2 regions of the Delftia sp. K82 genome follow, and region 2 is predicted to be linked to the other one. Evidence: predicted binding sites of a transcription regulator. Region 2 holds the regulator's gene; the other holds the start of a gene.
What was found. The regulator NrdR, encoded in region 2, represses ribonucleotide reductase genes. The targets are predictions, from matches to a motif close to CACNANATNTNGTG.

Region 1 (12,100 bases), on a different contig from region 2:
AAGACCCCGGCTGCGCTCATGGTCACGGCCTTCGGGCGCGACGAAGTGCAGCTGCGTGCCGCGCAGTTTGGCCTTCGGGGCCTGCGGGGCCTGCTGATCAAGCCCCTGACCGCATCGGCACTGAGGTCCTGCATCCGTGAGGCGCTGCGGGACCCCGAATCGACCCAGCCTGAAGACCCGGCGGCCGGCCCGTCGCCACAGCAGCGCTACCCGGGCCTGCCTGGGCGCAGGGTGCTGGTGGTGGATGACAACGTGCTCAACCGCGAGGTGGCCACCGAACTGCTGGAGCAGGCAGGCATATCAGTACAGACTGCGCAAGACGGTCTGCAGGCGCTGCAGCTGCTCGACAGCCAGCCTTTCGATGCCGTGCTCATGGACGTGCACATGCCCGGCATGGACGGCCTCAGTGCCACGCGCGCCCTGCGCACGCGCAGCGCGCTGCGGCATCTTCCGGTGATCGCGCTGACTGCACAGGCCTATGTCGAGGAGCGCGCCCGGATCGAGGCCGCAGGCATGAATGCCCATCTGACCAAACCCGTTGACGATGTGCTGCTGTACGAGACGCTGCAGCGCTGCCTGCGCGCAGCCCCCCCGACAACGGCAGCGCCTGCGCCGGCCCCGCCCTTCAAGCCCACGCCGCCAACCCCTGCCCCGGCCTGGGATCCTGTGCAGCTGCGGCAACGCCTTGCCAGCCAATCGCCGCGCATGCTGCATGCGATCGAAGGCTTTGCCCAGGACTTTGCCGATGCGCCGCAACAGCTGCGCCGCGCCGCGCGCAGCGGCAACTGGGCAACCGTGGCGTCGTTGGCGCATACCTTCAAGGGCAGCCTGGGCTACCTGGGCGCGAACCTGCTGGAGCAATGGTCGGCCATGGCCGAGACCGGCGCGCATGCCTGCATGTCAGGCGACGGCAATGGCGGGAATGCCCGGCCCAGCGGTGATCTGCCATCCCTGGTGCAGGCGCTGGCCGATGGGCTGCAGGGCCTGCTGGCGGAAATCGCCGTGCGGTCCAGGCAGGCGGCCTTGCCACCCCTGGTCACGGTGTCCAGCGCTGCGCCGCCGCCGCAGCGGCAGCCGATGACCGCAGAGGAAGTCTCATCCACGCTGGCTCGGCTGCGGCTGCAGATTGCCGACAGCGACTATGCCGCCGTGGCCGAACTGGAACGGCTGCGGCCCCTGGTCAGCGGGCGCCATGCGTCCGTGCTGCAGCGCATCCAGCGCTGCACCGAGTCCCTGGAAACCGAGGCGGCGCTGCAGGCGCTCGATCAGCTGGCGCGGAGCATGGCCGCGAACCGGATGGCCCTACAGGGAGCTGCAGATGCTTGACGCCCTGACCGGGTCGGAGCTGCCCACGGTCCTCATCGTGGACGACGAGCGGCTGAACCGCAGCATGCTGGCCGAGCTGCTGAGCCCCCACTACCGAGTGCTGCTGGCCAAGGACGGCCCTGGCGCCCTGGTGATCGCCCACCGCGAAGCCCACCGCCTGCAGCTGATCCTTCTGGACCTGGCCATGCCCGGCATGAACGGCTACGAGGTGCTGGGTGCGCTGCGCGCGCAGGAGCGCACCGCCCATATCGCCGTCATCTTCATCACCGGACAGAGCAATGCCGAGGCCGAGGAATACGGCCTGCGCCTGGGCGCGGCCGACTATGTCTCCAAGCCCATACGCCCCGCCGTGGTCGAGGTGCGCGTACGCAACCAGATACGGCTGGCCCTGCAGCGCCAGGCCCTGGAACGCCTGGCCATGGTGGACGGGCTGACCGGCCTGGCCAACCGGCGCCACTTCGACGACGTGCTGGAGCGCGCCTACCGCCGCAGCCTGCGCACCGGCGAGCCCGTGGGCCTGGCTCTCATTGATATAGACCACTTCAAGCAATACAACGACTGCTATGGCCATCTGCAGGGGGACGAGGCGCTCAAGGCCGTGGCTGCCGCGCTGCAGCGCCATGCGCGCCGGCCCTACGACCTGGCCGCGCGCTTTGGCGGCGAGGAATTCGCGCTCATCCTCCCCGGCGAAAGCGACGCCCCGGCCATGGCCGAACATTTCCGCCAGGAAGTGCTGCGCCTGTCCATCGCCCACGCCGCCTCTCCCACGGCGCCGCAGCTCACCGTCAGCTGCGGCGTACTCACCGTGCGGCAGCCGTCTGCCGCGCCTTTGGAAACCTGGCTGCAGAAGGCGGACGGCCTGCTCTACCAGGCCAAGGCCCAGGGGCGCAATCGCATCGAGGCAGCCGTGGAGCCCTGAAAATGCGCGCCGAACCACGGCATGGCACCCGGATTCTGAGCCTGCACAACCGGCGGCGGGAAAGCCACAGCTATCATTGAAAGATGCTCTCCGTCCCCCTGATTTCCGCCAACGTATCGCCCCTGGGCTGGATGCTGGCGCTTGCCGCAGCCGTGGCCTATGCCGTGCCAGCCGCCGGCGCCCGACGCATCAGCCAGGCCGGCGCCCGCATTGCACTGCGCCTGGCCTGGGTGCTCCACGCCCTGGCCCTGGCCTGGGGCCTGCTCGGGGAGCAGCCTCATTTCGGCTTCGCACCGGCCCTGTCCATGACGGCCTGGCTGGTGCTCACCGTCTATGGCGTCGAGCAGCAGCTGTTCCCAAAGATGCGCGCGCAGCTGGCGCTGTCCGCGCTGGGCACGGCCGCCGTGCTCATGGCCGCGCTGTTTCCGGGAACGCCCCTGCATGTCAACGCCTCGCCCTGGCTGCCGCTGCACCTGGCACTGGGCATTGCCTCCTACGGACTGTTCGCGGCCGCCGTGGTCCACGCCTCGCTGATGACACGCGCCGAGCAGCACATGCGGCTGGGCGGCGGTGGCCATGACAGCGGCCTGCCGCTTCTCACGCTGGAGCGCCTGACCTTCCGCTTCGTGTCCGCAGGCTTTGTGCTGCTCACGGCCACGCTGGCCGCAGGCTGGCTGTTCGGCGAGCAGCTCTACGGCAAGGCCTGGGTCTGGAACCACAAGTCTGTGTTCTCGCTGCTGTCGTGGCTGACCTTTGCCGTGCTGCTGATCGGCCGTGCGCGCTTTGGCTGGCGTGGCCGCAGCGCCGTGCGCATGCTCTATGCAGGCGCCCTGCTGCTGCTGCTGGCCTATGCGGGATCGCGCTTCGTCATGGAAGTGCTGCTGGAGCGCACCACATGAAGTACCTGCTGGTCCTGATCGTCATCATCGTGGCTGTCGGCATCTGGCGCAGCCAGCGCCGTGCCGAGGCCCGCGAGCGGCGCCACGCCGCTGCGCCACGCAACCCGGCCAACCCGGCCAACCCGGCCAATGCGCCGCTGGCGGCTCCACAGGACATGGTCGAGTGCGCGCACTGCGGCCTGCACCTGCCGCGCAGCGAGGCCATCGAGGCAGCCGGCCGCAGCTACTGCAGCGCAGAGCACCGCACCCTGGCGCAACGGCGCTGAGCATGCAGGACGCGGCCCCCCCCCAGCCACCCACCATCGACGAGGCCGCGGCGCAGTCGCCGCACGACGCCAACGCCCCCTTTGTCCGGCTATGGCAGGGCTTCCTGACCGGCCGCGTGCTCATCGCCACTGCGCTTTTGCTGCTGCAGCTGGCGCTGCTCAGCGTGCAGCCCGGCGGCAATTCCCTGGTCTGGCTGGTCTGCCTGGGCTACCTGGGGCTGACGCTGCTGCTGCGGCTGACGGCACGCGCCCAGCCGCCATCGCCCCGCGCCGGCGTGCACTGGCTGCCCGTGATCGGCGTGGACATCGCGGTCATCTGCCTGCTGCAGATGCTGCAGACCGGGCCGCTGAACTACTCGGCCCTGCTGGCCATTCCCATCCTGATCTCGGCCGTGCTGGGCAATCTGACGCTGGCCCTGGCCACCACGGCCAGCGTCACGCTGCTGACCCTGGGCTGGGTGGCATGGCAGGACGTGGCTGGCCGCATAGAAAGCACCCAGGCCTACTACCAGGCCAGCTTTGCCTGCGCAGGCTATTTCGCGGTGGCCTATCTGACGCACGAACTGGCACGCCGCGTGCGGCGCGAGCGCCACCTGGCCCAGCACAGCAGCCGCAAGGCCCAGACGCAGGAACAGGTCAATGCCCTGGTGATCCGCCACCTGGGCGAAGGCGTGCTGGTGGTCGATCCCCAGTTCCGCGTGCAGCAGGCCAACCCGGCCGCGCTGCACCTGCTGGGGCTGGCCGACGCGCATGCCCTGCCCTTCGCCCTCAAGGAGCATTCCGGCTGGCAGCGGCTGCAGGACGCCGTGGCCCAGAGCTTTGCCCAGAACCTGCCCATCTCGGCCGCCATCCATCTGCAGTCCATCGGCCAGGAAGGCATGACGGGCCTGCACCTGCGCACCTGGCTGACCGAGGTCGCCACCCCATCCGACGCCGCCGACGCGACCGAGCCCGCACTGCTGCAGCAGCTGTGCGTGGTCTTTCTGCATGATCTGCGCGAGATGGAGGCGCGGCTGCGCACGGAGAAGCTGGCCTCCATGGGCCGCATGTCGGCCGCCGTGGCCCACGAGATCCGCAATCCGCTGGCCGCCATCACCCAGGCCAATGCCCTGCTGGCCGAGGATCTGGCGCAGGATCCGGCCCAGCAGCAGCTGTGCCGCATCGTGGGCCAGAATGCCGAGCGCCTGGCACGCATCGTCGAGGACGTACTCAACATCGCCCGGGCCCAGCAGCACATTGGCGAGGCGCATGCCGGTCTGCTGGCCCTGGACCAGCATGTGGCCCAGGTTTGCCAGGAATGGCAGGCCCAGGGCCAGCCCGCGCACAGCATCCAGCTCCTGCTGGACGCCAGGGACAAGACCGTGGTGTTCGATGGCGAGCATCTGCGCCGCATCCTGGTGAACCTGCTGGACAACGCCCGGCGCTACCGCAGCAACGCCCACGAGCCACACACGCTGCAGGTGCTGACCGGCGCGCCGGCCGGCGGCCAGATCTGGCTACAGGTCTGGAGCGACGGCGCCGCGCTGGAGCCCACGGTGCAACGCCATCTGTTCGAGCCTTTCTTCTCTTCGGAAAGCCGCTCCAGCGGCCTGGGCCTGTATATCTGCCGCGAGCTGTGCCAGCGCTACGATGCCAGCATCAGCTACCAGCGGCTGTCGCGGCCCACGCCGCACGGCCCTGTCGAGGGCAATGCCTTCAGCATCGTGTTCCGTGCCGGCCCGGCCTCGGCCCTGCCGGCCTCCCTGTTTGATCAGATTGTGGTGTGATGCCTTTGAACTCCCTGCCCGCTGCCGCATCGATCCTTGTCGTAGACGACGAGCCGGATCTGCGCACCCTCTATGAACTGACCCTTCTGCGCGAAGGCTACCGCGTGGAAACCGCCGCCAGCGTGGGCGAGGCGCGCGAGCAACTGCAGACCCAGCGCTTCGACGTGGTCATCACCGACATGCGCCTGCCCGACGGCATGGGCATGGAGCTGCTGCAGGACCTGCGCAGCCAGCAGCGGCGCGAGCGCTGCGTGGTCATGACGGCCTACGGCTCCGCCGAGAACGCCGTCGAGGCCCTGCGCTCAGGCGCCTTCGACTACCTGACCAAGCCCGTGGACCTCAAGCAGTTCCGCCTGGTCGTGGCCTCGGCCGCCCAGGGCGTGGGCGGTGTGCCGGCCCCGGGCGTGATGCCGGCGCGCAGCCCTTCGGCCGCTCCCGCCGCCAGCCCGGTGCTCAACGGCAGCGGCGCACTGGACGCCATGGTCGGCGAGTCGCCCGCCATGCAGGCCGTCAAGCAGCGCATTGCCAAGGTGGCGCGCGGCATGGCGCCGGTGCTGGTGCATGGCGAGTCGGGCACGGGCAAGGAGCTGGTGGCCCGCGCGCTGCATGCCTGCAGCCAGCGCGCCCATGGCCCCATGGTGGCCGTGAACTGCGGCGCCATTCCCGAAAACCTGCTGGAGGCCGAGTTCTTCGGCGCGCGCAAGGGCTCCTATACCGGCGCCACCCAGGACCGCGACGGCTACTTCCAGGCTGCGCGCGGCGGCACCTTGTTTCTGGACGAGATCGGCGACCTGCCCCTGGCCATGCAGGCCAAGCTGCTGCGCGCCATCCAGGAGCGCCGCGTGCGCCCCCTGGGCTCCGCACAGGAGGAAGCGGCCGATGTACGCATCGTCAGCGCCACCCACCGCGACCTGGCTGCCGATGTGCAGCAGGGGCGCTTCCGGCAGGACCTGTACTACCGCCTCAATGTCATCGAGGTACTGCTGCCCCCGCTGCGCGAACGCCGCGAAGACCTGCCCGCCCTGTGCCGCGCCCTGCTGGCACGGCTGTCGCAGGAATCCGGCCTGCCCATGCCCGAGATCGACGAGCTTTCAGTGCAGCAGATCGCCCGCCTGCCCCTGCCCGGCAATGTGCGTGAACTGGAGAACCTGCTGCACCGCGCCATCACGCTGGGCGAGGACGGACCGCTGCGCATAGATCCCGAGATGCAGCTGCCCTGCGGCACGCCGCCAGCCCCGCCCGTACCGCCTGCATCCGCCTCGCCCTCTCCTTCGCTCTCGCCTTCGCGCCCCGTGCCGCCAGGCGGCCCGCTATCGCCAGAGCCAGCCGATGCCGACCTGCCCCGTGACCTGCAGGCTTGGCTGGACGAGCGCGAGCGCGGCATCCTGGTGCAGGCGCTGCAGGAAAACGGCTTCAACCGCACGGCCACCGCCGCGCGCCTGGGCCTGAGCCTGCGCCAGATCCGCTACCGCATCGACCGGCTGAACATCGCCCTGCCCGGCGATGCCAGCGCCGAGGCGGACGGAGGCGGCCATGGCGAGTCCTGATCCGCAGGCGCAAGCCACCCAGGCCCCGGCCTGGACCTGGCAAGGCGGCTGGCTGCAGCAGGCCCGCCACCTGCCCTCGCCCAACTTTGGCGAGCGCCCGGCCCAGGCGCTGGTCGATCTGGTCGTCGTGCACTCCATCAGCCTGCCCCCCGGCGAGTACGGCACGGGTGCGGTCCAGCAACTGTTCACCAACCAGCTCGACTGGGACGCCCACCCTTACTACCAGGGGATACGCGGCCTGGAGGTGTCGGCGCATTTCTTCATCACGCGCCAGGGCGAGGTCTGGCAGTTTGTGGACTGCGATGCGCGCGCCTGGCATGCAGGCGCTTCCTGCTGGCGGGGCCGCGACCGCTGCAACGACGACTCCATCGGCATAGAACTCGAAGGCCTGGAGGGCCTGCGGTTCGAGCCGGCCCAGTACGCGGCGCTCGATGCCCTGTGCAACGCCATCGCGGCGCGCTACCCCGTGGCCCATCTCGCAGGCCATGAGCACATCGCGCCGGGCCGCAAATACGATCCGGGCGCAGGCTTCGACTGGCACCGGCTGCGCGGGCTGCTGGCCCATCACCCTGCCACGGCCAACTGGCAGCTGCCGCCGGGCTCGGGCCAGCCCTCCACGTAAGCGCACACCCTCATCGCAGGCACCGCCAGATCTTGCGCAAAACCCCGCTTGTCCACAGGCAGAGGACAAAGGGTCTGTCAATCCAGAAAGCAACCGATGTGGCGCGCCCGGCGCACGCAGCGGCTGCCTGATCATTTTTTACAAATTCACGCATGTGTCGCAGCCCCACTGTCCATGGGGCTTTCAGCGGTCCGACCGGCGCAGGGCCAAGGCTGCAGCGGCTTGCGGCGGACCATCGCCCGCAAGCCACGGCGCAGCGGGCCTTTGCTGCTATTGGCTTGTAGGTTGCGCACCCGTTTGGCGCAGCGCAAACAGCGGTTTTCCGGCTGTGAGTACCCCGTGTACATGAGACGGCGATACACTACAGGTAGTGCCCAGAAGCACGCTGGACACCATATCTAGTGTTCACAAGCTGTGCACACCCTGTGAAAACGGTGTGTACATCCGACCCCGATTCCATCTCCCAGCAAGCCTGCCCCAAGTGCAGGTCCGCGTCCGTTCTATCCACAAACACCCGTTGAGGAAACTCATGCAAGAAGCACTGAATTCTTTGGCTCCCGCTGCGCACGGTGATGCTGCCAATCCTTCCTCCGCCCATCACCTGTCCGTGCAGGACGGCTACCAGATCATCCGCCGCAGCGGCGATGTGGTGCCCTTCACGCCACAAAAGATCGCCGTCGCGCTGACCAAGGCCTTCCTGGCCGTGCGCGGTGCCCAGGGCGCGGCCTCCGCCAGCGTGCGCGAGACCGTGGACGAGCTGACCCAGGCCGTGGTTCGCGCACTGCTGCGCTCGCGTCCCGGCGGCGGCACCTTCCATATTGAAGATGTGCAGGACCAGGTCGAACTGGGCCTGATGCGCGGCGGCCACCACGACGTGGCACGCGCCTACGTGCTGTACCGTGACCGCCGCAACCAGGAACGTGCCGAGCAAAAGAAGGCCGCCGAGGCCGCAGCGGCTGCCGCCGCCGCACCGGCGCCCGTGCTGCATGTGACCGACAACGGCCAGCGCGTGCCGCTGGACCAGGCCCGCCTGCTGGCGCTGATCGAGGCGTCCTGCCGCAACCTCAACGCCGATATCCAGGCCGCCCCCATCGTCGCCGAGACGCTGCGCAACCTGTACGACGGCGTGCCGATCGAAGAAGTCTTCAAGGCCTCCATCCTGGCCGCTCGCACGCTGATCGAGAAAGACCCCGACTACACCTACGTCACCGCCCGCCTGCTGCTGCACACGATCGTGCGCGAGGTCATGGGCCGTGACGTGCATCCGGCCGACATCCAGGCGGCCTACGCAGAGTACTTCCCCGGCTTCATCCGCAAGGGCGTGGACAACGAGCTGCTCAACCCCGAGCTGCTGAACTACGACCTGCCCCGCCTGGCTGCCGCCATCAAGGCCGAGCGCGACGAGCAGTTCGACTACCTGGGCCTGCAGACCCTGTACGACCGCTACTTCCTGCACGTGCGCAAGACGCGCATCGAGCTGCCCCAGTCCTTCTTCATGCGCGTGGCCATGGGCCTGGCGCTGCAGGAAGAGGACCGCAATGCACGCGCCATCGAGTTCTACGAGCTGCTGTCGTCCTTCGACTTCATGAGCAGCACGCCCACGCTGTTCAACAGCGGCACGCTGCGCTCGCAGCTGTCTTCCTGCTACCTGACCACGGTGCCCGACGATCTGGACGGCATCTATGAGTCCATCAAGGAAAACGCCCTGCTGTCCAAGTTCGCCGGCGGCCTGGGCAACGACTGGACGCGCGTGCGCGCCCTGGGTTCGCGCATCAAGGGCACGAACGGCGAGTCGCAGGGCGTGGTGCCCTTCCTCAAGGTGGTCAACGACACGGCCGTGGCCGTGAACCAGGGCGGCAAGCGCAAGGGCGCCGTCTGCACCTACCTGGAGACCTGGCACCTGGACATCGAGGAATTCCTCGAACTGCGCAAGAACACCGGCGACGACCGCCGCCGCACGCACGACATGAACACGGCGAACTGGATTCCCGACCTGTTCATGAAGCGCGTCATGGAAAAGGGCCACTGGACCCTGTTCTCGCCCTCCGATGTCGGCGACCTGCACGACCTCTTCGGCGCCGCCTTCGAGCACGCCTACAAGGCCTACGAAACCAAGGCCGACAACGGCGAACTCAAGCTGTTCAAGCGCATCCCGGCCATGGACCTGTGGCGCAAGATGCTGTCCATGCTGTTCGAGACCGGCCACCCCTGGGTCACCTTCAAGGACCCCTGCAACGTGCGCTCGCCCCAGCAGCACGCCGGCGTGGTGCACTCGTCCAACCTGTGCACCGAGATCACGCTGAACACCAGCGACACCGAGACCGCCGTCTGCAACCTGGGCTCGGTCAACCTGGCGCGCCACATCGTCGATGGCGCCATCGACCACGGCAAGCTGCGCAAGACCATCACCACGGCCATGCGCATGCTGGACAACGTGATCGACATCAACTACTACGCCGTGCAGAAGGCCAAGGACTCCAACCTGCGCCACCGCCCGGTGGGCCTGGGCCTGATGGGCTTCCAGGATGCGCTCTATGAAATGCGCATCGCCTACGCCAGCGACGCGGCCGTCGAGTTCGCCGACCAGTCGATGGAAGCCATCTGCTACTACGCCTACTGGGCCTCCACCGAGCTGGCCAAGGAACGCGGCCAGTACTCCAGCTACAAGGGCTCGCTGTGGGACCAGGGCATCCTGCCGCTGGACACGCTGAACCTGCTGGAGAAGGCACGCGGCGGCTATGTGGAAGTGGACCGCTCCTCGCGCCTGGACTGGGATGCCCTGCGCGCCAAGATCGGCCAGCACGGCATGCGCAACTCCAACTGCGTGGCCATCGCGCCCACGGCGACCATCTCCAACATCGTCGGCGTCGATGCCTCCATCGAGCCCTCGTTCGGCAACCTGTCGGTCAAGTCCAACCTGTCCGGCGAGTTCACCGTCATCAACCAGTACCTGGTGCGTGACCTGAAGCGCCTGGGCCTGTGGGACGACGTGATGGTCATGGACCTCAAGCACTTCGACGGCTCGCTGCGCCCCATCGACCGCGTGCCCCAGGACGTCAAGAGCCTGTACGCCACCGCCTTCGAGGTCGAGCCCACCTGGCTGGTCGAGGCCGCTGCGCGCCGCCAGAAGTGGATCGACCAGGCCCAGAGCCTGAACATCTACATGGCCGGTGCATCGGGCAAGAAGCTGGACGACACCTACAAGCTGGCCTGGCTGCGCGGTCTGAAGACCACCTACTACCTGCGCACCACCAGCGCCACCAACATCGAGAAGTCCACGGTGCAAAGCCGCGTGCTCAACGCCGTGCCCTCGGCCGCCGCCGCACAGCCTGCCGCCGTGAACACCTCCAGCGCCCTGGAAGCCGCGGCAGCCGCCGCACGCGCCCAGGCACCGGCGACGGACATCAAGTTCTGCGCCATCGACGATCCCGGCTGCGAAGCCTGCCAGTGAGCCGCGCAGCGCGGGGCCTCGCCACGGCGCAGGCCCCGCGCCCTGCCCGCCAGCCAGCGCCATGCGCAGGATCTTCGCCATGGACCTTGGGCCTGCTCAACACGCCAGGCCACCCATGGTCCTACATTGACCGGAGCAGAAAGAGAGGACTCTTTCGCACCGAATGAACTGAACATATGCCCCAGGGCATGCCGGAGAAAATTGCAATGCTGACCTTTGACGACGACGCCACCCTCTCGAACACGCCCAGCGGCGCGGAGGCTGCGCCGAGTACCACACACAAGCGCGTGAATGCCGCCGACAAGCGCATCATCAATGCCAAGACCGACGTCAATCAGCTGGTGCCATTCAAGTACAAGTGGGCCTGGGAAAAGTACCTGGCCACCTGCGCCAACCACTGGATGCCGCAGGAAGTGAACATGAACCGCGACATCGCCCTGTGGAAGGACCCCAACGGCCTGACCGAGGACGAGCGCCGCATCATCAAGCGCAACCTGGGCTTCTTCGTGACGGCCGATTCGCTGGCCGCCAACAACATCGTGCTGGGCACCTACCGCCACATCACGGCGCCCGAGTGCCGCCAGTTCCTGCTGCGCCAGGCCTTCGAGGAAGCCATCCACACCCACGCCTACCAGTACATCGTGGAGTCGCTGGGCCTGGATGAGGGCGAGATCTTCAACGCCTATCTCGAAGTCCCCTCCATCCGCGACAAGGACGAATTCCTGATCCCCTTCATCGAAGCGATCATGGACCCCGCCTTCAAGACCGGCACCTTCGAAACCGACCAGACCCTGCTCAAGTCGCTGATCGTTTTCGCCTGCCTGATGGAGGGCCTGTTCTTCTACGTGGGCTTCACGCAGATCCTTGCACTGGGCCGCCAAAACAAGATGACCGGCGCCGCCGAGCAGTACCAATACATCCTGCGCGACGAGTCCATGCACTGCAACTTCGGCATCGACCTGATCAACCAGCTCAAGCTCGAAAATCCACAGCTGTGGACACCCGAATTCAAGGAAGAAATCACGGCGCTTTTCGTCAAGGCCGTCGAGCTGGAATACCGCTACGCAGAGGACACCATGCCGCGCGGCGTGCTCGGAATGAACGCATCGATGTTCAAGGGCTACCTGCGCTACATCGCCAACCGCCGCGCCACGCAGATCGGCCTTGAGGCCCTGTTCCCCAACGAGGAAAACCCGTTCCCCTGGATGAGCGAGATGATCGATTTGAAGAAGGAACGTAACTTCTTTGAGACACGCGTCATCGAGTATCAAACCGGCGGCGCACTTTCCTGGGATTAATCGCTT
Region 2 (12,100 bases):
CGACAGCGGGGGCAGTTCCAGGTCGCGCATCTGGGCACGTATGTCCAGGGCCAGCGGCTTGGCCAGGGGATTGACTTGGCCGGTGATCTCCAGCGAAGCCGTGCCCTGGGCGCGGCCGCGCAGTTCCACATCCGCCAGTTGCGGCGCCTGCTGGCTGGCAGGCTGCTCGGACGAGAAGGCGCTCAGGCGACCCGCCAGCTCGCTGAGGTCGGCCGAGTAGTTGGGCTGGATGAAGTAGTCGGAGAACTGCACCCTGCCGCCCGTCAGCACAATCGGCCCGATCTTGATGACGGGCCCAGGCCCGGAGGTGGCCTGCGGTGGCGCCGGTTCGGCGGAAGCCGCCGTGCCATCCGCGGCCGGCGCGGCGTTCTGCTCCAGGGACTGCTGGGACTTCGCGGATTTGACGATGTCCTGCAGGTTGATGCGCCCGTTGCGCTGCACGATGACGCGCGCAAAGAAGTCGCTGAGCGCCGTCTCGCGCACGCTCAGGCGCAGCGGCTGGGCGGGCTGCATCTGCAGGTCCAGCCCGCGCACGGCCAGCGTCTTCCAGGCCAGCAGTTCATCGCGCAGGCCGAGTCCCAAGGCAACCGACTGGGCCTTGGCCCGGTCGGCCGTGGACTCGCTGAGCACGGCAGCCACGGCGCCTGCCGCGGTGCGTGGCGCGCCCTGCCCTGCGGCCTCGCCCGCCGCTTGCACGGGAGAGGCCAGCGCGGAGCGCATGCGCAGATCCACGAGCTCGACATCCCCCTGCACCGCCAGCTCGGGGCCGGCCGGTTGGCTGACAAAGCGCAGTTGTCCGAGGAAATTGCCGTCGGCGCGCACCAACTCCACATTGAGCATGTCGGCAAAGTAGGGCTCCAGCGCATGCAGCGGCAGGCTGCGCGCCTGCAACTTGCCCTGAAGCGACAGCGGCGCCAGCCCCAGGTCCCCCCGCAGGCTCAGCGAGCCCGCCTGGACACGCCGACCCGAGCCGACCTGGGCGGACAGCTCCAGCGGCGTGGGCGCGGATTTGGCGGCCAGCGGCTCGATGGCGCCCATACGAAGGCGCAGTGAACCCAGGTCCAGCGACACGGTGCGCGCCGAATCCGCGTTGCGCACGGGAGCTTCGTCACGCAGCGCAATGGCGCCGCCATCGACCTCCACCGCCTGCAGCTTCAGGCCCCAGGGCCGGGTCTTGTCCTTGCCGGCGTCCTGCGATTCGGACGCCGAGGAGGCGGGCGGCAGCCATTGCTCGTACATCCACCGGCCCTGGGCATCGCGCAACACGGCCAGCTGCGGCTTTTGCAATGCCAAGCGGCCAACGGAGACCTGCTGGCTGGCCAGATTGACCTGCACCTGTTCCAGCTGCAGATGCGCGATATCGATGGGCGCGGCCTTGTCCTTGAGGCTCAACTGCTCCACGCCCAGCCCGGCCACCTGAACCACCATGGCGGAACCGTTCCAGCCCAGGCCGGCGTCGGTGCTCAAAAGACCCGTCAGCTCGGGTCTGATATGGGCAGACAGGTACGGTGCCGCCAGTTGCAGCGGCAATTGCCGCGCGGAGATGGCCAGTTGGCCCTGCTTGTCGGTCAAGGCCCCGCTCAGCTGCAACTCGGCAGGTTTCGCCCCCTCCCCCGCCGATTCGGGCTGCACCTGCATGCTGGCAGCAAGCTGCAGCGGTTGCTCCAGGGGCCAGCGGATATCGCGCACCTGCAACGACAGCTCGCGCGCCTGCAGCGCAGCGCCCGACTTTCCAGCGTCGGGAACGGCATCGCGCCAGTGCACCGTGGCATTGGCAACGGACAGCCTGTCCAGGCTGACCTTCCACGGCTGGGGCGCGTCGGAGGCAGGCTTTTCCGCTGCCAGCCTGGCATCCGGGGAGGAAGCCCCCCCCATCGCCATCCAATTGATGCGGCCTTGCGCATCGCGGGCCGCAAAAATCTCGGGGGCGCTCCACTGCACGGACTCCAGCTCCGCAACCGATTGCAGCGGCTGCACGTTCTTGAGCACGGCGGCCAGGCGCTCGAAGCGCAGCAGGGGGGCGCCGTCGCGGTCGTGCAGCTCGGCGCCGGACAGGCTGACCTCCCCGGTGATGCGGACCACGGCCTGCTCGGCCTGCTCAAAGGAGATGTGCAGGTTGGCATCGAGCACGCCGGAACGCGGCTTGGCAGGCGCGGTGACGGGCACATAGCCCAAATAAGGCGTCAGGTCCACGCCCTGCCAGTTCAGATCGACAGCGGTCTGGCGCTGCTCGGTGAAGGGCGTGCTCTGGGCACTGGATTCAAACCGGCTGCCGTTGAGCGCAAAGGACAGGTGCGGGAGCACCTTGATCTCGCGCTTGGACTCCAGGTTGCTGATGAAGGGCAGGCGCAGCTGCAACTGCTCGAGCATGTGCTGGCGCTGCTGGACCTCGTCCTGCAATTCCACGCGGCCGTCGCGCAGCGCAATGTTGTACAGCGCAAAGCCCACGGGCCTGGAGGGCGGCGTGTCGCCGGGTTCGGCCAGCCTGGCCAGCACATCGTCCACATCGAAATGCCCCAGGCTCTGCTGGGTCAGGCGCAGCACCGGCGCATCGACCTCGATGGCATCCAGCACCGGCGCCAGCCGAAACAGCGACTGGATACTGGCATTGACATAGATACGGTCGATCTGAAGCTGGGGGGACGAAGATGAAGACGGCACGGACTCCGGCGCCGCGCCTTCCGCCTGGCTCCTGGCAATGCTCAGGTCCCGCAGGGTCAGCTCCAGCGACCAGGGCCGGAACTCCACTGCACCCACACGGACCTGACGGCCCAGCTTGGCCGATGCCTGCTTTTCCAGTTGACTCTTGGCCACAACGGGCACCAGCGCCCACAGCAGCAGCCACAGCAAAAGGAACGCCACAAGGGCGATGGCCAGCCTGCGCAGCCAGCGGTGCTTGAAGAGAGATTGCATGGGGCTCTGGTAACTAGTACAGCCCCACCCTGGGACACAGGACAGGGCAACGGCTGCATTGCACCAGAAATTGGGGCGGCAGCAACGGCTGGGTCCGCATCACGGCACATTTCTTGACGTTGCGGCCATCCTTGAACGACAAAGCCCGGAAGCCGTGAACCGGCTTCCGGGCTTTACGGCGGGCACAAGTCCCGACCGTTTTCCGCAGTCAAGGAGAGGATGGTCCTTGCTGCTTGGAAGCAAGAGATTGCTTCCAGGAAGGCCGCGGAAGAAGACTTGAACCACGGTATCCGAACTATCGAACACCACTTTTACCTGTCTTCCACTTTGGCGAGACGACTGCAGGAGCAGTCGCCTCAAATATAGAAGGACGCGGGGTCGGCCTGCCAGTGCTTTTGCATTTCATTGCAATTTCATGACGCACTCTGAAAACGGCGGAAGCGGTGTACATCGGTAGCACGCCACCCGCTCTTCAACACCTCAAAACTGTGTTTGCATCCATGGTTTGTTATTATTTATTGATCTAAAAAGTTGATTTCATAGTGTTGACCGTGTATTTGGTGAACTCCTAGAATCCGCCAGCGCTCGAATAGAGCGTTTTTTGTTTCTGCTGCCTCACGACTGAGCAGATCCCGCAGGCATACAACGCAATGGCGCACCAAGCGCCAGCCTCCCGGATCCGCAGCACCCAATCCAGGGTGTCAGCCTCACCGGCCTTCGCTTCGGCGAAGGCCGTTTCGGGTTGGTGCCCCTAGAAAGGAAAAAGCTATGCCAGCGTCAGGAAAATTTTTCGCCGCCGCGCGAACGTTCGCCATCGATGTGGCCAACGGTTTTCTTGCCATCATCCACAACAGCTTCGCCCTTCTGGGCTTGGCTGTGGCCTTCATGGCCATCACTTTGTTCGCCCGCCCTGACCTGCGCGATGCCGGAGAGAGCCAGCTGCGCTCCTGGCTGACCGCTCGCCAGATGGCCGAGCTGGGTGTTCCCGTCGAACTCGCTGCCAGCGATCGGGCGACGGCGACCAACCCCAAGAACCTGCCCAAGGAGCAGGCGGCCGTGGCCTTCTGGCTCAGCAAGAAGTACCGCGTGGCGCCCGAGCCCATCGCGGCACTGGTCAGCGAGGCCTACGACCTGGGCAAGGTCAACCGCCTGGACCCGACGCTGATCCTGGCCATCATGGCCATCGAGTCCAGCTTCAACCCGTTTGCGCAAAGCGCTGTCGGCGCGCAGGGCCTGATGCAGGTGATGACCACGGTGCATACCGACAAGTATGAGAACTTCGGTGGCCAGAATGCTGCCTTCGACCCGGTCAGCAATCTGCGCGTGGGCGTGCGCGTGCTCAAGGAATGCATCGAGCGCGCCGGCTCCATCGAAGGAGGCCTGCGCTACTACGTGGGCGCGGCCAACCTGCCCACCGATGGTGGCTACGCCGCCAAGGTGCTGGCCGAGCACCAGCGCCTGCGCATGGCTGCCGGCCTGCGTGCCGTGCCTTTGATGACCGCCAAGGTAGATCAGCCCCGGCAGGCCGTACAGATTGCCTCCACCAAGCCGGCCACCCCCGTGGCCGAGGCCTCGGGCCCGGCAGCATCGGCTGCGCCTGCAGCCGTGCCGGTCAGCTCGAGCAACACCTCTGCCCGCTCCGAGCAGGTGGCCCTTCAGTCCCAGGAGCCGGCGCTTTAGCCTGACTTCCCGGCATAGTGAGTGCACAGCTGGCCAAGGCCAGCTTTTTTCATGCCCGATCCAACTGCAGTTGGCCCACGCAAACGCCTTCTGCAACGCCCCTGCCAGGTCTTCGGCGCCACCGGCTCAGCTACACTAGCGGGGTACGCAACTGGCGATAGGCGCAGCCGCTTCACGCACCGCTGCCGCTGACGTGGAAACCAGCAGAAGGCCCGAGAAGGACCACCTTCTGTGAACCACCGGGGAGCGTACCGCCCAGCCTCCATGCGCACGCGGGATCTGGAGTGTTCCGCCGTTCGCCTGGGCAGCCCTTGGCCTCAAGGGAATTTCAAGTTCACAGGACTGCCATGTTTCAACGCACCAATACCGTCGAGAAGGTCGACGCCGAAGTCTTTGCCGCCATCCAGGCCGAGAACCTGCGTCAACAAGAACATATCGAGCTGATCGCCAGCGAGAACTATTGCTCGCCTGCCGTCATGGAAGCCCAGGGCTCCCAGCTCACCAACAAGTACGCCGAAGGCTATCCGGGCAAGCGCTACTACGGCGGCTGCGAGAACGTCGATGTGGTCGAGCAACTCGCCATCGACCGCGTCAAGAAGCTGTTCGGCGCCGAAGCCGCCAACGTGCAGCCCAACTCCGGCTCCCAGGCCAACCAGGCAGTGCTGATGGCCTTTGCCAAGCCCGGCGACACCATCATGGGCATGAGCCTGGCCGAAGGCGGCCACCTGACGCACGGCATGCCGCTGAACATGTCGGGCAAGTGGTTCAACGTGGTCTCCTACGGCCTGAATGCCGAAGAAGCCATCGACTACGACAAGATGGAAGCGCTGGCGCGCGAGCACAAGCCCCGCATCATCGTGGCCGGCGCATCGGCCTACGCCCTGGCCATCGACTTCGAGCGCTTCGCCAAGATCGCCCGGGAAGTCGGCGCCATCTTCTGGGTGGACATGGCCCACTATGCCGGCCTGATCGCCGCAGGCGTGTACCCCAACCCCGTGCCCCACGCCGACGTGGTCACCACCACCACGCACAAGAGCCTGCGCGGCCCGCGCGGCGGCGTGATCCTGATGAAGGCCGAGCACGAGAAGGCCATCAACAGCGCCATCTTCCCCGGCCTGCAAGGCGGCCCGCTGATGCATGTCATTGCCGGCAAGGCCGTGGCCTTCAAGGAAGCGCTGTCGCCCGAGTTCAAGACCTACCAGGAACAGGTCGTGAAGAACGCCAAGGTTGTCGCGGAAACGCTGACAGCACGCGGTCTGCGCATCGTCTCCGGCCGCACGGAAAGCCACGTCATGCTGGTGGACCTGCGCGCCAAGGGCATCACCGGCAAGGCGGCCGAAGCCGCGCTGGGTGCCGCCCACATGACGATCAACAAGAACTCCATCCCCAACGATCCCGAAAAGCCGATGGTGACCAGCGGCATCCGCGTGGGCACGCCCGCCATGACCACGCGCGGCTTCAAGGAAGAGGAAGCCCGCCTGACAGCCAACCTGCTGGCCGACGTGCTGGAGAACCCCAGCGACGAAGCCAACCTGGCCCGCGTGCGCGCCCAGGTGGCCGAGCTGACGGCCCGCTTCCCGGTCTACGGCGCCTGAGTTGCACGCATAGAGGCCTGCCATGAAGTGCCCGTTCTGCAGCCATCCGGACACCCAGGTCGTGGAGACCCGCGAGGCCGAGGATGGGGGCTTCATCCGCCGCCGCCGCCAGTGCGGCGGCTGCGACAAGCGCTTTACGACCTATGAGCGGCCCGAGGTCAGCTTTCCCGCCATCGTCAAGAAGGACGGGCGGCGCATCGAGTACGAGCGCGCCAAGCTGCTGGGCTCGTTCAAGATCGCGCTGCGCAAGCGCCCCGTGAGCACAGAGCAGATCGATGCCGCCATCGAGCGCATCGAGGAGCGGCTGCGCAACCTGGGCGAGCGCGAAGTGCTCTCCAGCCGCCTGGGCGAGATGGTGATGCGCGAGCTCAAGCTGCTCGACAAGGTCGGCTACATCCGCTACGCCAGCGTCTACCGCAGCTTCGAGGATGTGGACGATTTCAAGAACGTCATGGATGAGGTGCGCAATCCCGGCTGATCAGGCCGGCAGGACGCAAGAAAGCCGCCCTTGGGCGGCTTTTTCTTTGGTGGCCTGGCAGTGTTTCAGGGCGCGGCGGCAGGGATGGGAGCCAGGCCCGAATCCACGTCACCGCACTGGGCACGGTGGCGCAGCGCATGGTCCATCACCACCAGGGCCAGCAGCGCCTCGGCGATGGGCGCTGCGCGGATGCCGACGCAGGGGTCGTGGCGGCCCTTGGTGATGACCTCGGTGCTCTGGCCCTGCACGTCGATGGATTCGCGCGGCGTGATGATGGAACTGGTGGGCTTGATGCCTATGCGCACTTCCAGGTCCTGGCCCGTGCTGATGCCGCCGACGATGCCACCGGCGTTGTTGCTGCGAAAGCCTTCGGGACTCAGCGAGTCGCCGTGCGTGGTGCCGCGCTGGACCACACTGTCGAAACCCGCACCGATCTCCACGGCCTTGACCGCGTTCAGGCCCATCATGGCGTAGGCGATATCGGCATCCAGGCGGTCATACAGCGGCTGGCCCAGGCCCACCGGCATGCCGCTGGCCTGCACACGCAGCGCAGCGCCGCAGGAGTCGCCCGACTTGCGCAGCGCATCCATGTATTCCTCGTATTGGGACACATCGGCCACCGGCGCAAAGAAGGGGTTGTTGCGCACATGCTCCCAGCTCTCGAAGGGCAGCGACAGCTCGCCCACCTGGGTCATGCAGGCGCGGAACTCGGTGCCGAACTTTTCCTTGAGCCACTTCCTGGCCACGGCACCAGCGGCCACCGTAGGGGCCGTCAGCCGTGCCGAGGAACGGCCGCCGCCGCGCGGATCACGGATGCCGTATTTCTGGAAGTAGGCGTAGTCGGCATGGCCGGGACGAAAGCTCTGCGCAATGTTGGAGTAGTCCTTGCTGCGCTGGTCGGTATTGCGGATCAGCAGCGCGATCGGCGTGCCCGTGGTGCGGCCTTCGTAGACGCCCGAGAGGATTTCCACCGCATCGGGCTCGTTGCGCTGGGTCACGAACTTGCTGGTGCCGGGGCGGCGGCGATCCAGTTCTTGCTGGATATCCGCTTCGTTCAGCGCCATGCCGGGCGGACAGCCGTCGATGACGCAGCCTATGGCCGGGCCATGCGATTCGCCGAAGTTGGTGACAGTGAATAGGGTGCCGAAGGTGTTGCCGCTCATAGGCCGACGATTATGCCCGGGTAGCCCGCAAGCGCCGTGCCCGCGGCGGCGGTGCATTGCGCAGGCAGCCATCGCCCAGCGAGAATAAAAATAGCTATCGGATTGCAAATATTCATAGTTAAAATTGCAATCCATCCTTTTTCAACCGCCTGCGAATCACCACGCTGGCACCAGCCGCAAACTGCGGGAGGTTCGTGAAATGCAGGCCTCTTACGACTCAACGCAAATCCAGGATCACGGCGACCATGCGGGCAGCACTCCACCGGCATCGCCTGGCCTTCAGCCCAAGGACGAGGAGCAGGACCTTCGCCCCTCGCTGCTGAATGTACTGCTGACATCGTCCAGCCCTGGCGATTTCAGAACCCGCAATAGGCTTGCCCAGGCCAAGCAGTACATGCGGGCCCGGCTCGACGACCCCGAGCTCAAGCCCTTGCAGGTGGCTCGGGACATGGGCATGTCGCTGCGCAGCCTGGCGCGGCTGTTTGCCACCGAAGGGCTGACCCCGAGCCGCTGGCTCTGGAACGAACGGCTGGCCCAGGCGCACCTGCTGCTTCGGGCAGACAATGCGCGGCGCGTGACCGATGTGGCACTGGCTTGCGGCTTCACCAGCTTCTCGCACTTCAGCCGTGTCTTCAGACAGGCCTATGACGTGCCGCCCAGCGCCTTGCTCAAGCCCAAACGCCGCCGCGTGCACTGACAGGTCCTGCTGCCCATCCATTCGCTGTTCACGCGACTGTCTGCTTTGCGCCCTGCGCACAAAGACAAAGGCCTCCGCCGCATTTTGCGTTCGGAGGCCTTGCTACCCAAGGTGAAACGATCGAAAGGTCGATATCGCCCCGATGATCAGTCCGCGCCCTGGCGCTCGCCCTCGGGCCAGTCGCGGATGTAGGCCTTGAGCATGCGGTTCTCGAAGTTCTGGCTGTCCACCACGGCCTTGGCCACGTCGTACAGGCTGATCACGCCCATCAGCATGCGCTTGTCCATCACCGGCATGTAGCGTGCGTGGCGGTCCAGCATCATGCGGCGCACCTCGTCCATGTCGGTTTCCATGGTGCAGGTCATGGGAGCGTCGTCCATGGCCGAGCGCACCAGCGTCTCACCCACCCCGCCGTGCTTGACGAAGCCCTGGATCACTTCGCGGAAGGTCAGCATGCCGACCACGTCGCCATGCTCCATGACCACGAGGGAGCCGATATCGCGCTCCGACATCACCTGCACCGCGCTGGCCAGGCTTTCGTCCGGCGACACCGTGTAGAGGGTGTTGCCCTTGACGCGCAGGATGTCACTTACTTTCATGCCGTATCTCCAAATTTGTCTGTGTCGCCGTGGTTGCGGCAAGCCCGTGTCTGACAGGAAATATAGCCCACAATGCCCGCTTGCCTTGACAACCATGGAGACAGGAATGCCCGGCTACTCGGACCCCGGCTTTGACACCCTGGCGCTGCACGCGGGCGCACAGCCCGACCCCGCCACCGGAGCGCGCGCGACGCCCATCCACCTCACGACCTCGTTCGTGTTCGAGTCCAGCGACCATGCGGCCTCGCTGTTCAACCTGGAGCGCCCAGGGCACGTCTACAGCCGCATCTCCAATCCCACGAACGCCGTGCTGGAGCAGCGCGTCTCGGCCCTGGAAGGCGGCGTAGGCGCCATCGCCGTGGCCAGTGGGCAGGCGGCGCTGCACCTGTCGGTGGCCACGCTCATGGGCGCGGGCAGCCATATCGTGGCCAGCACAGCGCTGTACGGCGGCTCGCAGAACCTGCTGCACTACACGCTGGCGCGCTTCGGCATAGAAACCACCTTCGTCAAGCCCGGCGACATCGACGGCTGGCGCGCCGCGGTGCGCCCCAACACCAAGCTGTTCTTCGGCGAGACCGTGGGCAACCCGGGCCTGGACGTGCTGGACATTCCCACCATCAGCGCCATCGCACATGAGGCCGGCGTGCCGCTGCTGGTGGACTCCACGCTGACCTCGCCCTGGCTGATGAAGCCGCTGGAGCATGGCGCGGACATCGTCTACCACTCGGCCACCAAATTCCTGTCGGGCCACGGCACCGTGGTCGGCGGCATCGTGGTGGATGGCGGCAGCTTCGACTGGGAAAAGTCGGGGCGCTTCCCGGAGCTGACCGAGCCCTACGACGGTTTCCACAACATGGTGTTCAGCGAGGAAAGCAGCACCGGCGCCTTCCTGCTGCGCGCCCGCCGCGAAGGCCTGCGCGACTTCGGCGCCTGCATGAGCCCGCATACGGCCTGGCTGATCCTGCAGGGCATAGAGACGCTGCCGCTGCGCATGGAGCGCCACATCCGCAATACCGAGAAGGTGGTGCAATTCCTGGCCAGCCATCCGCTGGTGGGCCGCGTGGGCCACCCGCTGCTGGAGACCCATCCCTCGCACCAACTGGCAAAGAAGCTGCTGCCGCGCGGCGCGGGCTCGGTGTTCAGTTTCGACATCAAGGGCAACCGCAACCAGGGGCGCAAGTTCATCGAGACGCTCAAGGTCTTCAGCCACCTGGCCAACGTGGGCGACTGCCGCAGCCTGGTGATCCATCCGGCCAGCACCACGCATTTCCGCATGAGCGACGAAGCACTGGCCCAGGCCGGCATCGGCCAGGGCACGATACGCCTGTCCATCGGACTGGAGGATGCCGACGACCTGATCGATGACCTCAAGCGCGCCCTCAAGGCCGCTGAAAAGGCAGCGTGAGCCGACAAGGGAGACACCAACAATGAAGATCGATGTTCAGGGCCACGCTATCTACGCCTATACCGGCGGCAAGGCCTTCAACCCCGCCCAGCCCACGGCCATCCTCATCCACGGCGTGCTGTGCGACCACAGCGTCTGGGCCCTGCAAAGCCGCTACCTGGCCAACCACGGCTGGAACGTGCTGGCCATAGACCTGCCCGGCCACTGCCGCAGCGCGGGTGACGCGCCCGCCAGCGTGGAGGCAGCGGCGGATTTCATCGGCCAGCTCATGGATGCGGCAGGCATCGGGAAGGCCGCGCTGGTAGGCCACAGCTGGGGCAGCCTGATCGCCATGGAAGCGGCCGCCCGGCTGGGCGCGCGCGTCAGCCACCTGGTGCTGGTGGGCACGGCCTATCCGATGAAGGTCTCGCCCGCACTGCTGGACTCCGCACTGAGCACGCCAGAGCAGGCCATCCGCATGGTGAACGTGTTCTCGCGCGCCACGCTGGCGCCACCCAGCGGCGCAGGCAGCTGGGTATTCGGCGCCGGCATGGCGCTGGGCCGGCGCGTGCTGGCCAGCAATGACCGCACCAACCTGCTGCACACCGGCTTCAAGGCCTGCGACAGCTACGCGGGCGGCGAGGCGGCCATGGCGGCGCTGCAATGTCCGGTCCTGTTCGCCCTGGGCGAGCAGGACCAGATGACGCCGCCCAAGGCCGCCAAGGGCCTGATCGAGGCGGCCCGGGGCGCGCAGCGCCAGGTCAGCATCGTGCACCTGCCCAGCGGCCACAACCAGATGACCGAGGCGCCCGACCAGACGCTGTTCGCCATCCGGGATTTCCTGGTGCGCTGAGCCCGGCCGGGTCCTGCCCGCAGGGCCCGGACGCACTCACGCGCCGCGCGCGGGGAAGATGCTCTTTTTCACGAGCGCGTGCACGCCCCAGTTGCCATCCACCACCTGGGTGATGCCGAAGTCCACGGCAATCGACATCAGCGAGATGGCCTCGTCCTCTCCCAATCCCTGGGTGGTCATGAGGAAGTGGCGCATCTTGTGATAGGCGTCGCGCAGCGCCAGGTCCACGGAAGACTTCTTGAAGATCTGGTTTTGCGCATCAGGCCCCAGCTCCGCCAGGTAGTTGGCGTAGCTGAAGCCGTGCAGCAGCCATTCGTCCTGGGTTTCGAGCAGCGGATAGGCCAGTTCGGCCAGCGGCGTTCCAGGCAGGTCCGCCTTCTTGTGCAGGACCAGCTGGAAGGTGCCGGTCAGCGAGCACTCGATGGCCGTGCCGCACAGCTCGGAGTCCCCCTGCGAGGCATGCGGATCGCCCACGGTGAAGTTGGCCCCTGGCACGGCCACGGGGAAATACATGGTCGCCCCCTTGCCGATGCGCCAGTTGTCGATGTTGCCGCCCGTGTGGTTGGGCGGAATGGAGCTGGCCATCTCCACCTCGGCCGGCGCCACGCCGATGGTGCCGAAGTGCGGGCGCACGGGAACGCGGATATTGCGCAGCACGTTTTCGTTCTTGCTGATCGTGCGGTGGTCCACGGGCACGCCCGGATAGTCGATGGTCGGGTGGACCACGCCGAAGGGGTC

Region 1: the regulator NrdR is predicted to act here: its motif matches at 7,736-7,749, upstream of KDK82_RS21290 (ribonucleoside-diphosphate reductase subunit alpha).

What each region holds. Positions count from the first base shown of each region.
Region 1 covers NZ_MYFL01000003.1:986,030-998,129, reverse strand. The annotation lists gene KDK82_RS21325 (response regulator) at 1-1,326, shown strand, start outside; gene KDK82_RS21320 (diguanylate cyclase) at 1,319-2,245, shown strand; gene KDK82_RS21315 (inner membrane protein YpjD) at 2,329-3,144, shown strand; gene KDK82_RS21310 (PP0621 family protein) at 3,141-3,410, shown strand; gene KDK82_RS21305 (PAS domain-containing sensor histidine kinase) at 3,413-5,176, shown strand; gene KDK82_RS21300 (sigma-54 dependent transcriptional regulator) at 5,176-6,723, shown strand; gene ampD (1,6-anhydro-N-acetylmuramyl-L-alanine amidase AmpD) at 6,710-7,345, shown strand; gene KDK82_RS21290 (ribonucleoside-diphosphate reductase subunit alpha) at 7,875-10,796, shown strand; gene KDK82_RS21285 (ribonucleotide-diphosphate reductase subunit beta) at 11,003-12,094, shown strand.
Region 2 covers NZ_MYFL01000001.1:954,399-966,498, reverse strand. The annotation lists gene KDK82_RS04220 (DUF748 domain-containing protein) at 1-2,913, opposite strand, end outside; gene KDK82_RS04215 (lytic transglycosylase domain-containing protein) at 3,682-4,593, shown strand; ZMP/ZTP riboswitch at 4,731-4,906, shown strand; gene glyA (serine hydroxymethyltransferase) at 4,941-6,188, shown strand; gene nrdR (transcriptional regulator NrdR) at 6,211-6,666, shown strand; gene aroC (chorismate synthase) at 6,732-7,829, opposite strand; gene KDK82_RS04195 (helix-turn-helix domain-containing protein) at 7,954-8,526, shown strand; gene KDK82_RS04190 (CBS domain-containing protein) at 8,673-9,125, opposite strand; gene KDK82_RS04185 (O-acetylhomoserine aminocarboxypropyltransferase) at 9,232-10,530, shown strand; gene KDK82_RS04180 (alpha/beta fold hydrolase) at 10,553-11,362, shown strand; gene KDK82_RS04175 (acetamidase/formamidase family protein) at 11,399-12,100, opposite strand, start outside.